2 regions of the Massilia sp. TSP1-1-2 genome follow, and region 1 is predicted to be linked to the other one. Evidence: predicted binding sites of a transcription regulator. Region 1 holds the regulator's gene; the other holds the start of a gene.
The links. The regulator sigma-54, encoded in region 1, starts transcription at its own class of promoters, with help from an activator protein. The targets are predictions, from matches to a motif close to TGGCANGNAANCTGCTTT.
Positions count from the first base shown of each region.

Region 2: a site for sigma-54 is predicted at 2,540-2,557, ahead of ACP7BV_RS11250 (beta-propeller fold lactonase family protein). Genes of this name have one in related genera too.

Region 1 covers NZ_JAFCTU010000008.1:10,873-18,810, reverse strand. The annotation lists gene hprK (HPr(Ser) kinase/phosphatase) at 1-881, shown strand, start outside; gene rapZ (RNase adapter RapZ) at 1,040-1,903, shown strand; gene ACP7BV_RS08785 (SMI1/KNR4 family protein) at 2,802-3,527, shown strand; gene ACP7BV_RS08780 (enoyl-CoA hydratase/isomerase family protein) at 3,891-4,979, opposite strand; gene hpf (ribosome hibernation-promoting factor, HPF/YfiA family) at 5,073-5,426, opposite strand; gene ACP7BV_RS08770 (RNA polymerase factor sigma-54) at 5,497-6,981, opposite strand; gene lptB (LPS export ABC transporter ATP-binding protein) at 6,995-7,753, opposite strand; gene lptA (lipopolysaccharide transport periplasmic protein LptA) at 7,750-7,938, opposite strand, start outside.
Region 2 covers NZ_JAFCTU010000010.1:170,279-178,216, forward strand. The annotation lists gene adh (aldehyde dehydrogenase) at 1-1,332, opposite strand, end outside; gene ACP7BV_RS11250 (beta-propeller fold lactonase family protein) at 1,551-2,489, opposite strand; gene ACP7BV_RS11255 (TonB-dependent receptor family protein) at 2,653-4,806, shown strand; gene ACP7BV_RS11260 (TonB-dependent receptor) at 4,820-6,964, opposite strand; gene ACP7BV_RS11265 (substrate-binding periplasmic protein) at 6,934-7,752, opposite strand; gene pedF (cytochrome c-550 PedF) at 7,762-7,938, opposite strand, start outside.

The DNA of each region.
Region 1 (7,938 bases):
TGCAGCTTGGCTGGTTCGCCGGCTTTCCGGGCGGCGAGCGCCTGATCTCGGGCGACGTTGCCTCCGCCGCCGACCAGGTCGGCCACCTGAACCTGATACACCCGGGCCGCATCCAGGTGTTTGGCCACCAAGAATTAACCTATTACCACCGTCTTAAAAGCGGCTCGCGCAGCCATGTCATTGGCGAGCTGATCGCTGGCGGGCCGCCGGCGCTGATCATCGCGCAGGGACTGGACACGCCGGCCGACATTCTCGCTATTTGCGACGAGCAGAATATTCCCCTGTTTTCAACGCCCTTGCCCGCTGCACAGGTGATTGACTTTCTACGCGTGTATCTGTCCAAAAAGCTGGCGCAGCGCATCATCATGCATGGCGTTTTCATGGATGTGCTGGGCGTGGGCGTGTTGATTACCGGCGACTCGGGCCTAGGCAAGAGCGAGCTGGGGCTGGAGCTGATATCACGCAGTCATGGCCTGGTGGCCGACGATGCGGTCGAGTTTTCGCGCATTGCGCCCAACATGATCGAGGGGCGCTGCCCGCCATTGCTGCAGAACCTGCTGGAAGTGCGCGGCCTGGGATTGCTGGATATTAAGGCGATCTTTGGCGAGACGGCGGTCCGGCGCAAAATGCGGCTCAAGCTGATCGTGCATCTGGTACGCAGGAGCGCGCTGGAGGAAGAAGTCGAACGGCTGCCGTTTTTGTTTCCAACCGAAGATGTATTGGGGCTGCCGGTGAGGAAGGTTGTCATTCCGGTGGCTGCGGGCCGGAATATTGCGGTGCTGCTGGAGGCGGCCGTGCGCAATACGATTCTGCAATTGCGGGGCATTGATACGTTGCAGGAATTTATGGAGCGCCAGCGGCAGGCGATGTCGGGGGACTAGAAACTACCCGTTACTGCCTGGTTTGGAATCGCAGCTGAGACCGGATTGCTGAGCGTCCCAAAAATAGCCGGCGACATCAGCGATTCGAAGTATTGGAAAAGTCACACATATACGTTTCCGTCCCGCAAAAGACGGTCGCATGCGGTATCATAATTACCATGCGCATCGTACTCATTACAGGTATTTCAGGTTCCGGCAAATCAGTGGCAGTCAAGGTGCTGGAGGATTCCGGCTACTATTGCGTTGACAACCTTCCACCCGCCCTTCTGCCGAGCCTGGTAACCGCCCTGATCGCCGACGGGACCGAATCACTGGCCGTCGCGGTCGACGCGCGCAGCGCCGAATCGCTGGTGGAACTGCCTGCCAATATTCGCATGCTCAAGGACGAAGGCCATGACGTCAAAGTCATGTTCCTCACGGCAAACACCCATTCGCTGGTGGCACGGTTTTCCGAGACCCGTCGCAGCCACCCGCTGTCGCACCAGTTGCGCCCGGACGAAAACCCGGCTTCGCGCCGCACGCTGATCGAATGCATCCTCGAAGAGCGCGAGCGCCTGTCCGCCATCGAACAACTGGGCCATGTGATCGATACGTCGGAATTGTCAGCCAACAAGCTGCGCGCGTGGATCAAGGAGCTCGTCGAGATTGAACGCGCGCCCATCACGCTGTTCTTCGAGTCCTTCGCCTTCAAGCTGGGCGTGCCGCTGGACGCCGACTTTGTGTTCGACGTGCGGGCCTTGCCCAACCCCTACTACGACCTGACGCTGCGCCCGCTGACCGGCATGGATGCGCCCGTGATCGCCTTCCTCGACGCCCAGCCAAGCGCGGCCGAATTGCTGGAAGACATACGGGCTTTTATTGCCAAGTGGTTGCCGTCGTTTAAGACCGACAACCGCAGCTACTTGACGGTGGCGCTCGGCTGCACAGGGGGCCAGCACCGCTCGGTCTACATGGCCGAGCGCTTGGCCGCTCACTTCAGCCCGACCGAGCGGGTCGTGCTGCGCCACCGCGAGCAGTGCTAGACGTAGCGGCGCGCGTTGGAGAACAACCGTGCTCGCACTTGGCGCCGATCTGGACGCGAACTACCTGGGTTTTTACTGAAAATGGAACGGCGCTCGTGCTTGCATGAACGGCAAATGTAGACCTGTCCAACCTACCATTGCGACAACGGAAAAACTTCCCTGTTGAGACTAGTGGCGCCTCGCTCAAGTAACCCGTTTGGGTACACCCCGATCGAACTGCTCAGGGGCCGTAATAGTTGCTTGCGAAAATAACACGGTTGGCCGTACACTCAGCCGGACAAAGGCCGCTTTCGGCCAAAGCGGTCATTGCATCGAGCGGCCTTGGTACTGCGGCTAAGCTAAATGATTTTTTCTCCGTTTACTCATTCACGCCAAACAGTTTTCCTCATGTCGCTTCAACGGAATGTTCAACAACAGAACGAACTAGCGTTTCACGAAATGCTTGCCGCAGCGGAGCATTTTAGCGCGAGTGGATTCCTGCTGGAGCCCGGAATTTTCTAAGCAAGCAGGGGATTGACCTCGACACGTCCGTAATCGTCGCAGCATCCGAGGGTTTTGTACTTTGGTTTTCCTTCGGACTCGGCGGAATACTTCTGACGGCAGACCGTCGGTTCTTTAGCTTTGAATTGGAGCTCAATGACGCACTCCACAGATGTTGTGTTTGTGCACGAATTTGCTGACGTGACCGCCCAGTTGAGGCCGTCGCTATGCCGTCGAGTACCATCGACCGACAGGGACCGGCCATAACCTGACACTCGCGGAAGTCGGTGATAGGGCATCATCAAGGCACTCCTGTTGAGTAGCGGGTTTAGACTGTCAGATTTTGCAGTGTGCTCTGACTTCGATGATGTCGGGTTCATGGCTGCCATTTGCCGACATGTGCACGGAGAATTAACTGATGTGGGAACTGGTACTTGAAAAAATTCAACGTCTGAGACAGTTGGACGCGCAACGCCAAGCCTTCGGCGCGGAACTTCATCAATACGAAGCGGCAGCCCCATTGAGTGAAGGGGAGATCGCCGCTGCGGAAGCACGTCTTGGCTGCGCACTTCCAAGTGAACTCGCAGGCTTCTATCGCGAGGTCGGCGATGGCGGCGTGGGGCCATATTACGGAACCGTGCCCGTCAATTCGCTGCAGACAGAGGATGCTAAATACATATTCATCGGTGAGCAAGGCTGCGGACATCGAACTTATGTCATTTCGTCGGGACCGAAGGCGAACGCGATCGTGTTTCGAGATTTGGATGAGGACGGCTTCACCGAGACTGCCACTTCGCTTCTCGCGTTTTACGAAAATTGGCTCGATGATGAACTTGCAGCCTTTCAGGAGGTAAGGCGACTGATTGACGAGGGTTTGTCCGCCGAGGCGATTGTGCTGGAACTTTCGAAATCCCATAAACGGCATGACGGACGCGATCTTGTCGCGAGTGTCATCGACGCTCAAAAGCCAGTAGGACTGTTTGGGTCAAAAGGGCAGCGGATCTATCACGGAGCTACGCAGTTCCCATGGTATGAAAACAGGCTGAACGAGTTCCGCCGACGGACTGCAACTGGGGGTGACTCGCCGGATTCGAGTAAACCAACGGGCGTCCGGGACCAACCTTGGTGGCGCATTTGGAATTAGGCGGTGGTTCTCATGAATGTCGAAATGAGCGCAAGTTGAACTCCGGATACTCTCGCCGGCGCCTGGCGAACCGTACACGACCCAGCAGAAAAACGTGCGTCCTCAGTGGGCAAAGCAATGAAATGATCACTTGCCGGTGTCTGACCGGTAGCGTTTTGGCGAACGAAACGGGCCAACGTGCATCCGGAATAGGGCGACGGTAGCGGCCCCTTAAAAAAAAGTTGCGAAACTTTCGGAGGCCCGTCAGCGGCCCCACTACCCCCGTCAGGTTTGACCACTTTGGTTCCTTAGCGAGCTGATTCAGGTTCAACCCTAGCGGCGAAATTGCGTGGAAAACGCCGACATTGCCGTGTCTTTACAGCATCACCCTTGCAAATGCCGCAGCGGGTGCGCGCCAGCCGGCCACACCGGCGTAAAAAAGCGTTCGACCATCTCACCACTCACTTCGTCCAGCGTGCGCGGATTCCATTGCGGCGCATTATCCTTGTCGATGACCAGCGCGCGCACGCCCTCCAGCACTTCGCCATGCTCAAAATTGTGGCGCACCAAGGTGCGCTCCATGCGCAGGCAGCTGGAAACGTCGAGCCCGGCACCGCGGCGCAGCAGTTCGCGCGTCACGCACATCATCAGCGGCGAGCGCTGGGCCATGGCCGCATGGGCTCTTTGCGCAAAGACGTCGCTGTCCCCCGCCAGCGATTGCATGATGGCCGCCACGCTTGGCGCACTGAAATGGTGGTCGATCCGGCTGCGCTGCGCTTCCAGTTCACTGGCGCCGGCGAACCCCGCATACGGCGCGGCAAAATCTGCGATCATGGCGCGCAGCTCGGCCCCGGGCGTGCTGTCGATGCGTGCGGCCAGCGCGGCCATCTGCTCTTGCGGCACGAACACGTCGGCCAACCCCGCGTACAGGGCGTCGGCCGCGCCGACCGTCAGTCCGGTCAGGCCCAGGTAGTTGCCCAGCTGGCCAGGCGCGCGCGACAAAAAGTAGCTGCCGCCCACGTCCGGAAACAAGCCGATGTTTACTTCCGGCATCGCCATCTTGGTTTTTTCGGTGACGATGCGGATACGGCAGTCGGGCCCGCCCTGCGCAATGCCCATCCCGCCGCCCATGACCACGCCGTCCATCAGCGCCACGTAGGGCTTGGGATAGAAATGGATCAGGTGATTGAGCGCGTATTCTTCGGTAAAAAAGTCTTCCAGCAAGGCACTGCCGCCCATCGGGCTCTTGCCGCCCACCTCATGGAAAAAACGGATGTCGCCGCCGGCGCACAGCGCCTTGGGGCTGCTGCTGCCAAGCACGACCGCATCGACGGCGTCATCCGCGCGCCAGGCCTGCAGCACCGCCGTCAAGTCGCGCACCATCTGCAGCGACAGCGAATTAAGCGCTTTGGGACGGTCGAGGGTGATGATGCCGGTACGGTTGGCAACGCGGGTCTGGACGTATTCGCTCATGGAAGGCTGACAATAAATGGATAGACCCATATTTTAGCCTCCGCAGATGCAAAAAGGGCGCCGCAGGCGCCCTCGTGTCAAGAATCCCGGGCCTTAGATGGCTTCAGGGAGTTCTTCTTCAGGCAGGTGCTTGATGGCCTGGTGATTATGGTCCTGGACCTTGTCCTTGTACTTCATGACTTGACGGTCGAGCTTGTCGATCAGGGTGTCGATAGCGGCGTACAGGTCATGCGACAGGCTTTCTACATACACGGTCTTGCCCGACAGGCGAAGGTTGATTTCAGCCTTTTGTCGTTTTTCTTTTTCAGTCAGGTTATCCACGGTGAGGATCACGGCAATATCAATCACGTGATCGAAATGGCGCTTGACGCGCTCGAGCTTGGTTTGTACGTATTCACGGATGGCTGGGGTCACTTCGAGATGATGTCCGCTAATTGTGAGATTCATACACACTCCTAATAATGGTGTCACTTTCCGTTCGTGCGCGGCGCGCAGAGGAACGGCATAAAAATGCCGATTACAGACACTTCCTGAGGCTGACGGGCGGGATTTTGAGCGCTTCGCGGTACTTGGCAACGGTGCGGCGAGCGATGACCATACCCTGTTCCCCCAGCATGTCCGCAATCTTACTATCGGATAATGGATTTTTAGGGTCTTCTGCTCCTGTCAATTGCACGATGAGTGCACGAATCGCCGTGGAAGATGCTTCTCCCCCCGCTTCGGTGGCGACATGGCTACCGAAAAAGTATTTCAACTCAAACATGCCATGCGGGGTCAGCATGAATTTCTGAGTTGTTACACGAGAAATAGTACTCTCGTGTAGACCAAGTGTATCAGCTATTTCGCGCAGCACAAGGGGACGCATGGCTACCGCGCCATGGCTGAAGAAATTGCGCTGGCGCTCAACAATAGCCTCGGAGACACGCAAGATGGTGTCGAAGCGCTGGCGCATGTTTTTGATCAGCCACTTCGCTTCCTGCAACTGGGCGCCCATCTGGCCTTCGCCCTTGCCCTGCTTGAGCAGGCTCGCGTACATATTGTTCACGCGCAGGCGCGGCATCACGTCGTTGTTGAGCGAGACCGACCAGCCGCCCTTGGCCTTGCGCACAATCACGTCCGGGACCACGAAGTCCGACACATCGGAGGCGAACACGGCGCCCGGGTGCGGATTGCAGCGGCGGATGATGGTCTGCGCCTCGCGCAAGTCTTCGTCGTCGCAGTCGAGCGCTTTTTTCAGCTTGTTGAATTCACGCTGGGCGAACCAGGTCAGGTGCTTTTCGACGATGGCCAGCGCCATGCGGCGCGTCACCAGCGGCACGCCGCGCATGGCGCGAATCTGCAGCGCCAGGCACTCGGACGCATTGCGCGCGCCCACGCCGACCGGATCAAAACTTTGCAGCAGCGACAGCGCGGTCTTGAATTCATCGAAATCGATCTCGAGTTCTTCGGGCATGCGCGCATGGATTTCTTCCAGCGTCTCGGTCAGGTAGCCGTTGTCGTCGAGCGCGTCGACGATCAGTTCGACCAGCGCGCGGTCGCGCACTTCGAGCACCAGCACGCGCATCTGTTCCATCAGATGCTCGCGCAGGGTGGTCGCGCTGCCCTCGAGCTGCGGGCGCGAATCTTCGTCGTCGCTGCTCTTGGCGCGGCCCAGGTCACCCCACTCGCCGTCGTTGTCGTTGTTGTTGTCGTTGTTGCTGGCAGCTTCCCCCTCGGGTGCATCGGCGCTTTGGCCTTCGGCCGGCGCCGGTGCATCCTGCGCGCCCGGTTCGGGCGGCGCCTCGGCCGGCGTGGCGCTGCTGCCGATGGCGCCGTCGGCCAGCAGGCGCACCGAATGGTCGAGCGGATCGTCAAGCCGTTCGAGCAGCGGATTGTCGGTCAGGAGCTGTTCGAGTTCCTGGTGCAGTTCGAGCGTGGACAACTGCAGCAGGCGGATCGACTGCTGCAGCTGCGGCGTGAGCGCAAGGTGCTGCGAGGTGCGTAGTTGCAGGGATTGTTTCATCGGTTTGACCTGCTTACATCCGGAAGTGCTCACCCAGATAAACGCGGCGTACCGATTCGTCTGCGATGATGTCGTCCGGACGGCCAGAGGCCAGCACCGCACCCTGGTTGATGATGTAGGCACGGTCGCAAATGCCGAGCGTTTCGCGCACATTGTGGTCGGTGATCAAAACGCCGATGTCGCGCTCCTTCAGGAACCGCACGATGCGCTGGATCTCGATCACGGCGATCGGATCGACCCCGGCGAACGGTTCGTCGAGCAGCACAAAGCGCGGATTGGTGGCCAGCGCACGCGCGATTTCCACGCGCCGCCGCTCGCCGCCCGACAGCGACATGGCCGGGTTCTCGCGCAGCTTTTCGATCTGCAGGTCATGCAGCAGCGTGTCGAGCCGCTCCTTGAGTTCTGGTTTGCTCAGGCGCTTGCCGTTGACCTTTTGCAGTTCCAGCACGGCGAGGATGTTTTCTTCGACCGTCAGGCGCCGAAACACCGACGCTTCCTGCGGCAGGTACGACAGGCCGAGCGCGGCGCGCCGGTGAATCGGCAGGCTGGAGATATCCACGCCGCTGATGTCGATCGAGCCGGCATCCGACGGCACCAGGCCCACGATCATGTAGAACGAGGTGGTCTTGCCGGCGCCGTTGGGCCCCAGCAGGCCGACTACCTCGCCGCATTCAACCTGCAGCGATACGTCGCGCACGACCAGTTTTTTGCCGTAGCTTTTCTGCAGGCCGCGCACGATCAGCGTGCTGCCACAAGCTTTCGGTTCGATCATGGCATGCCCGTCGGAGCTGGCGTGCCAGTCGGCCCCGTTGGCGCAGTTGGCGCGGTTGGCGCCGGCGCGGCGCGCGGCTTGCGCGGCGCGATGATCAGCTGGCCGCGGCCCTCGCCCGGCTTGCTCGCGCCGCTGGCGTCGTTACGGGCGGTGAATACCTCGCGCATGCTGTCGTACGAAATGAA
Region 2 (7,938 bases), on a different contig from region 1:
GCGGAAGGCGCGCGAACCGTCGCGCGTCCACAGCCCGGCGCCGAGACCATACAAGGTATCGTTGGCAATGCGCAGCGCATCGGCTTCATCCTTGAAGGTCGTGACCGACACCACTGGCCCGAAAATTTCTTCCTGGAAGATGCGCATGCTGTTGTCGCCCTTGAACACGGTAGGCTGCACGTAATAGCCGCCTTCCAGGTCGCCCGCCTGCATGTTGCGTTCGCCGCCGGCCAGCAGTTCGGCCCCTTCCTGCTTGCCGATATCCATGTACGACAGGATTTTTTCCAGCTGCTCGTGCGAAGCCTGGGCGCCGATCATGGTCGATGCATCGAGCGGATTGCCCTGCTTGATGGCGGCCACGCGGGCCAGGGCGCGCTCCATGAAGGCTTCATAGATCGATTCTTCAATCAGCACGCGCGACGGGCAGGTGCACACTTCGCCCTGGTTCAGCGCGAACATGGCGAAGCCTTCCAGGCACTTGTCGAAGAATGCGTCGTCGGCGTCCATTACGTCGGCAAAGAAAATGTTCGGCGACTTGCCGCCCAGTTCCAGCGTGACGGGAATCAAGTTTTGCGCCGCGTATTGCATGATCAAGCGGCCGGTGCCGGTTTCGCCGGTAAACGCGATCTTGGCGATGCGCTTGTTGGAAGCGAGCGGTTTACCCGCTTCCAGGCCAAAGCCGTTGACAATGTTGAGCACGCCTGGCGGCAGCAGGTCGCCGATCAGCTCGATCAAGACCAGGATCGACGCCGGGGTCTGCTCGGCCGGTTTCAGCACGACGCAGTTGCCGGCGGCCAGCGCCGGGGCCAGCTTCCACACCGCCATCAAGATCGGAAAGTTCCATGGAATGATCTGCCCGACCACGCCCAGCGGCTCATGGAAGTGGTAAGCGTAGGTTTCATGGTCGATCTGCGCGACCGAGCCTTCCTGGGCGCGGATGCAGCCGGCAAAGTAACGGAAATGGTCGATGGCCAGCGGAATGTCGGCGGCCATGGTTTCGCGGATCGGCTTGCCGTTGTCGATGGTTTCGGCGGTGGCGATCAAGGTCAGGTTCGCCTCCATGCGGTCGGCGATCTTGTTGAGGATGTTGGCGCGCTCGGTTTGCGACGTCTTGCCCCAGGCATCCTTGGCGGCGTGGGCGGCGTCCAGCGCCAGCTCGATATCTTCGGCGCTCGAACGGGCGATTTCGCAAAAAACCTGCCCGGTGATCGGCGTGATGTTGCCGAAATACTCGCCCTTGACCGGCGCCACGAACTTGCCGCCGATGTAATTGTCATAGCGTTGCTTGAATGGATTGGCGACGCCCAGTTTGCTGATGTCCGCGAGATTCATGTCGTCCTCTTTCTGAAGTAGTTGGATTACTGTTGCAGGCAACGGAGTGTGTTGATCACCTGTTCCCTAGCGCAAGCGCCGTGCCAGCGAACGGGACAAAGGGACATTCCAGAGTAGAAGCAGGTCAAAAGGTCCTATTGATCAATCGCAAGGAAGCTGGCGAACTGTTTGTTTTCTGAACACTGCGGCGTGCCACCGGGTGTTGCAATCTGGAGCAGTCAGCGGATCAGTACACCCCAAGGCAATTCGCCAACCGGGATATCCTTCAGCTTGCTGCCACTTGCCGTATCGATCACGCTGACGCTGGCGGAGCGGCCGTTCGCGACGTACAACTTGGCTCCGTCGGGCGTGAGCGCCATGTTCCACGGACGCTTTCCCACCGCAATCGTGGCGCTGACGCGATTGGTCGCCGTATCGATCCGCATCACGGTGCCGTCCGCCCCGTTCGAGACATACACATGCTTGCCATTCGGATGCACGGCAATGCCGTTCGCATTTTTGCCGGCAGGTATGGCCGCGACCGCCGTCCTGGTCGCCATGTCGATCACGTACACGGTGCTGACCATTTCCGCGGCCACATATGCGCGCTGCGAGTCGGCCGAAAAACCGATCCCGCGCGGGCGCAGGCCGACGGCGATCTTGCCCACCTGGCGCCGCAGCGCCACGTCGATGACGTCGACCTGCTCCGCTTCCTCGGCGCTGACCAGCAGCCAGCGACCGTCCGGACTGAACACGGCGTGCTCGGGATTCTTGCCCTCGACCTTGATGTCGGCCAGCTGGCGCCGGCTTGGCGCATCGATCAGCGTCACGCTGTTGCTTTCTTCCACCGCCACGGCCACGTAACGGCCGTCGGCCGACGCGTGCACCCCTTCCGGCGACTTGCCAAGGGGAATTGACGGCTCCGCCGCCCCGCCTGCCGCGTCCAGCACCAGCAGCGCATTGCTGCCCGCATCGGTTACGAACAAGGTCTTGCCGGCCGGGTCGGCGGCGATACCGCGCGGGCGCTTGCCGGCCGCCAGTTCGCGCACCACGGCATCGGTTGCGGTGTCGATCACGCTGACGGTACCGGATTTTTCATTGGGCACATAGGCCAGGGGGCCGGCGGCGGCACTGGCCACAACGATAGTTGCGAGAGAGAACAAAGCGAAGTTTTTCATGGAATCCCTTTCATAAATGAAGGCGCAAGCCGCGCGCGCATGCGGGATTTCATGCAAGCACTGTGCCACTGCAAAATTTTGTGCTGGCAGGTATATTGCTTACGCTGTTGGCACAGACCCGCCGAATGACCGCAAGCGGGCGTACCTCATTATTGGAGACTGCATGAACCACCCATTTCGCCTCAACGCCATCGCCAGCCTGGTGGCTGCCGCGCTCTCGCCGCTGGCCGCTGCCCAGTCGGGCGCCGCCGCGCCGGTCGCCGTCGCCGTCGCTGTTGCCGGCGCGCCGGTCGACGTCGTCGTCGTCAGCGGCAGCCGCATGGAACACGCCAGCTTCGACCTGCCGGCGGCCATCGACGTCATCGACGCGGCCCGCATCGGCGCCGCCCAGATGCGCGTCAACGCCTCGGAAGCCCTGGCCGCCGTGCCCGGACTGGTCGTGCAAAACCGCCAGAACTATGCGCAAGACCTGCAGATTTCCTCGCGCGGCTTTGGCGCCCGCTCCGCCTTTGGCGTGCGCGGCGTGCGCCTGATTGCCGACGGCATCCCGGCCACCATGCCCGACGGCCAGGGCCAGGCGGCCACCTTCAACCTCGACCTGGCCGACCGCATCGAAGTGCTGCGCGGGCCGTTTTCGGCCATTTACGGCAACCACTCGGGCGGCACCATCGCCCTCTTCACGCGCGACGGCAAAGGCCGCCCCAGCGTCGAATCGACCCTGACGGCGGGCAGCTACGGCAGCCGCAAGCTTGACGTCAACGCCCAGGGCGAGAGCGGCGGCATCGGCTACGTGATTGACACCTCGCGCTTTGATACCGACGGCTACCGCAGCCACAGCGCCGCCACGCGCGACCAGGCCTACGCCAAGATGACGCTCGCACCTACGGACGCGAGCCGCCTTGCCGTCACCGCCAGCGCGCTGCGCCAGGACGACACGCAAGACCCGCTCGGCGTCACCTGGGCCACCTTGCAGCGCGACCGGCGCGCCGGCGAAACCGACGCCACCGATACCGCCACGCCCAAGCGCACGCTGGCCGAGCGCTACAACACGCGCAAGAGCATCGACCATCAACAGGCTGGCATCTCGTTCGAGCAGCGCCTGGGCGAGGACCGCGTGCGCCTGATGGCCTACGCCGGCAACCGGCAAGTGATCCAGTACCAGGCGTTTTCGCGCTTTGTCCAGACGCCGGCCACCCAGTCCGGCGGCGTGGTCGATTTCGCGCGCGACTTTCACGGTGCCGACATCAACTGGCTGCACGTGCTGCCGCTGGCGGGCGGCAAGCTCAGTACCACCGTCGGTCTGGACTACGGACGATCGCGCGACCAGCGCCAGGGTTTCGAAAACTTCGTCGGCGCGCAGTTTGGCCTGCAAGGCAAACTGCGTCGCGACGAGACCGATACCGTCTCGAGCATTGACCCGTACGCGCAGGCCGAATGGCAGGGCGGCCCCTGGGTGCTGACGGGCGGACTGCGCCACAGCCGCCTGAAGGTGGCCGTCACCGACCGCTACGCCAGCAATGGCATTGACAGCGGCAGCGTCAACTATCGCCATACTACGCCGGTACTTGGCGCTCTGTACAAGGTCTCGCCGGTCCTGAACGTGTATGCCAGCGCCGCGCGCGGCTTTGAAGCGCCCACGCTCAATGAATTGTTTTACTCGGGCGCCGGGGCGGGTTTCAATTTTGGCCTTCGCCCTGCCACCAGCGTGCATGTGGAAGCCGGCGTCAAAACCTACATCGGCAGCAATACGCGCGTGAACGCGGCCTTGTTCCAGGCCAGAACCGACGACGAACTGGTGGTCGATGTGGCCACTGGCGGGCGCACCAGCTACCGCAACGCCAGCGCCACGCTGCGCCAGGGCGCCGAACTGTCGGTCGACAGCAAGCTGGACGCGGGTTTCAGCAGCCGGGCCGCCATCACGCTGCTGCGCGCCATTTACGCGCAAGGCTTTGGCGCCGTGGCGCAAGGCAGCCGCCTGCCCGGCGTGCCGCGGGCGAACCTGTTCGCAGAACTGGCCTGGAACAGCAGCGGCGGCAATCTTGGGGCAGCCATCGAAACGACTGCCAGCAGCAAGGTGTATGCGGATGACGCCAATCTCGACATCCCGGCGCCGGGCTACGCGGTGCTCAATGCGCGCGTCCAGGCGCAGCAGACGCTGGACGGCTGGCGCCTGAAACAATTCGTGCGCGTGAATAACCTGGCCGGCAAAGCCTACGTCGGCTCGGTCATCGTGGGCGACGCCAACAAGCGCTTCTACGAGGCGGCGCCGGGCCGCAACTGGATGCTCGGTTTCAGCGCCCAGTACAGCTGGCGCTGATTTTTCAAGCGGCTCAATAGTGGTAGCGCGCCCCGAAACGCAGCATGCGGGGCGTGCCCGGTGCGATGAAGCGCGTGTTGGCGTCCGGCGCCGCGCCAAACAGGTTGCGGCCCACGGCGCCAAAACTGGCAAAGCGCCGGTTCAGCAGATTGTCGACGCGCGCGTACAGCTCCCAGTGCTTGGCGCTTTCCCAGCTGGCGCGCACGCTCAACAGGCGGTAGCCGGCCACCCCAAGGCCGGGCAGCAGACCGTCTTCATTTCCCTGTACGACCATGCGCGAAAAAACTTGCGCGTCGGCGCCCACCGTGAACGACTCGCCCAGCATCCATTGCGCGCCCAGCTTGACGCTATGGCGCGGCAAACCGGCCAGCGGCGTGCCCTGCTCCACCGGCACTGCGCGCACACCGGTAAACAGCGTGCCCTTGGCGTCATACGCGGCGTCGAGGTAGTTGTAGCTGGCATTGAGCTGTACCTGGCCCACGTTCGCGCGCCACGAAAAATCGAGTCCCTGGTGGCGCGTGCGTTCAAAATTGGCAAAGTAACCCTGGCGCGACAGGCCGGAGCTGATGAAAAGGATGTCGTCCCGGTTGATGGTGCGGTACAGCGACAGCGAAGCGCTGGTTCCCCCATGCTGGTAGCGGGCGCCGGCTTCGAGCGTGCGCGCGACGACCTGTTTCAGGTAGGGATCGGACTGCAGGCCTACCGGCAGCTGACAGGGCTGCGTGGGATCGGCGCAGCCAAGTTCGATCACGGTCGGCACCCGGTTGCCCTGCGCGGCGTTGGCCACCAGCATCCAGCCGGCGCCGGCCTCGAAGGCTGCGCCGAGCGATGGATTCATGCTGCTGTAGGTGAAGCGTTCGCGCGGCTGCAAGCCCCTGGCGCTGGTCAGCGTATTACTCACTGCGGCGTGGTTGACGCGCGCGGCCGCCGTCACGTGCAGCCCGGGCGCGGCGCTCCAGGTGTCGCTGGCAAACACGCCGAGCGCGCTGGCACGGCCCGTCACCGACGATGCAGGAACGCGCTCCTGCGCCGGGTCGGCAACGATGCCGCGTTCGTCCGTCAGCACGCCATCTTGCTCGAACTGGGCAAAGGCGACGGCGCTGGCGTCAACCGTGGCGCCGATGTCGATACGGTGCCGCTTGCCGCGCACGCCCAGCAGCACGCTGGCGCCCTGGCCCCGCTGGCGCGTGCTGGTGGTATTGAACACGCCTGCGGGCCCTTCCTCCACGTCGCCGTTGACGGTGTCGCTGCGGCTGCGGCGTGCATAGGCCAGCGCCGAGAGCACGGCGCCGCCGTTAAAACGCCGGCTCGCATTGCGAGCCAGTTGCCAGAGCGCGTTGCGCGTCTCGTCAGGGAACGTGTACACGGCGCGCCAGTCCCGCTGCGCCAGTTCGTCGGGCAGCAAGCCGTTTCCACGCAGTTGGCTGCGCCCGCCCAGCAGCGACACGCTGGCCGCCGACACGCCGTCGTCGCGTCCGACCTTGGCAAACACATTGCCAAGCCGGCCCTGCGAATGGTCGCGCCAGCCATCGTCGTCAAACAGGGTCGAACCAACAAAGCTGTGCCAGTTGCCATCCACCGCGCCCAGCGCCAGGTCGAGCCGCCGCCGGCCCCCACTTGTGACTGACAGATCGACTTCACCTCCCGGGTGCGTGGCGCCGCTTTTGGTGGTCAGCACCAGCGCCCCGCCCAGGGTATTGAGTCCGTACACGGGATTTGAACCGGGCACCAGCAGCACGCTGGCCAGCGCGGATTCGGGCAGCATGTCCCAGTTCACCACGTCGCCGAACGGCTCGTTGACCCGCACGCCGTCCAGGTAGACCGAGATGCCCTGCGCAGTGCCGAGTACCGGCGAGGCCCGAAAGCCGCGGTAGGTGACGTCGTTCTGAAACGGGCTGCCCGAAATGTCGTTGACGTTCACGCCATTCAGGTTGCAGTTCAGGTAGTCCGCCAGGTTGCCCGCATGCGCGTCGCCGATCTGGTCGCTGCCCGCCAGTTGCACCGAGTACGGCAGCAGCTTGCGTTCAATCCCCAGTCCAGCAAGGGGCGCAGTGCCGACGATTTCAACGGTGTCGGCAAGCGCCGGCTGGCACGCCAGCGCCAGGCCCAGCGCCCCGCACCAGCGCTTCATGGCGTGACGACCTGCACCCCATGCCACGCGAAAATCGCCTTGAGCTCACCGCTGGCCGCCATCTCGTTCATGGCTTGCTGCAGCAGCTTGGCCATCTCGGTGTCGTCCTTGCGCACCGCCATGCCGACCGCCCATCCCGAGCGCGGCAGGCGCTGAAATGCAATGTCGTGCACTGGAAAAGCCCGGTCGCCGCGCAGCACGGAGTCGATTTCCGAGCGGGTGGCAAGCACCGCGTCCAGTTCGCCAGCCTTGAGTTTTTCAAGCGCCTCGATCGCGCTCGGATAAATCTTCACGCCAGGGGTAAATTTGCCATTGCCCTCCCCCAGCATCACCATCGCGGCAATCGAAACTTTCTCCACGCCGATGCGTTTGCCGGCCAGCGAATCGACGCCGTCAAAGCTTGGCACCGTGCGTGCGCTGCGCACCAGGCGCACGCCCTCGACATGGTAGGGCGCAAAAATGACGACTTGCGGATTGGCCGCCATCAGCCGGTTATCGACCGGCACATGCAGCATCACGTCGGCCGGGCCGTACCCCAGGTAGTGGCCTTTCCAGACCATGTTGCGCAGGTCGTCGCCCAGCTCTTCACCGGCCGGAAACGGCAGCAGGTTCAGGCGCAGGCCCAGCTTTTTGGCGAGCGCCTGCGCCAGGTCGACGTCGATGCCCTGGCCTTTGTCCGAGAACGGCGCAAACTCATTGTAGACCGCCACCTTGAGGCCGCCCGACTGTTGAATTTTCTGCCAGTCGGCGTGGGCGGGGCCTGCCATCGCCAGCGCGGCGCAGGCGCCGGCGATCAGTGCACGGATCGTAGTCATGTGCCCTCCCTATTTGGTTTCGCGGCGCGATTCGAGATAGGTCTTGATCGACCACATGGCTTCCTGGTTGAAGACGCCTTCAAAGGGGGGCATGTACACCGCCCCATTGCGCACTTTGCCGCCGCGGATGGAGGTCAGGAAGTAGGCGTCCATCTCCTCGTAGCAGGCCAGCTTCTTGGCTTCGAC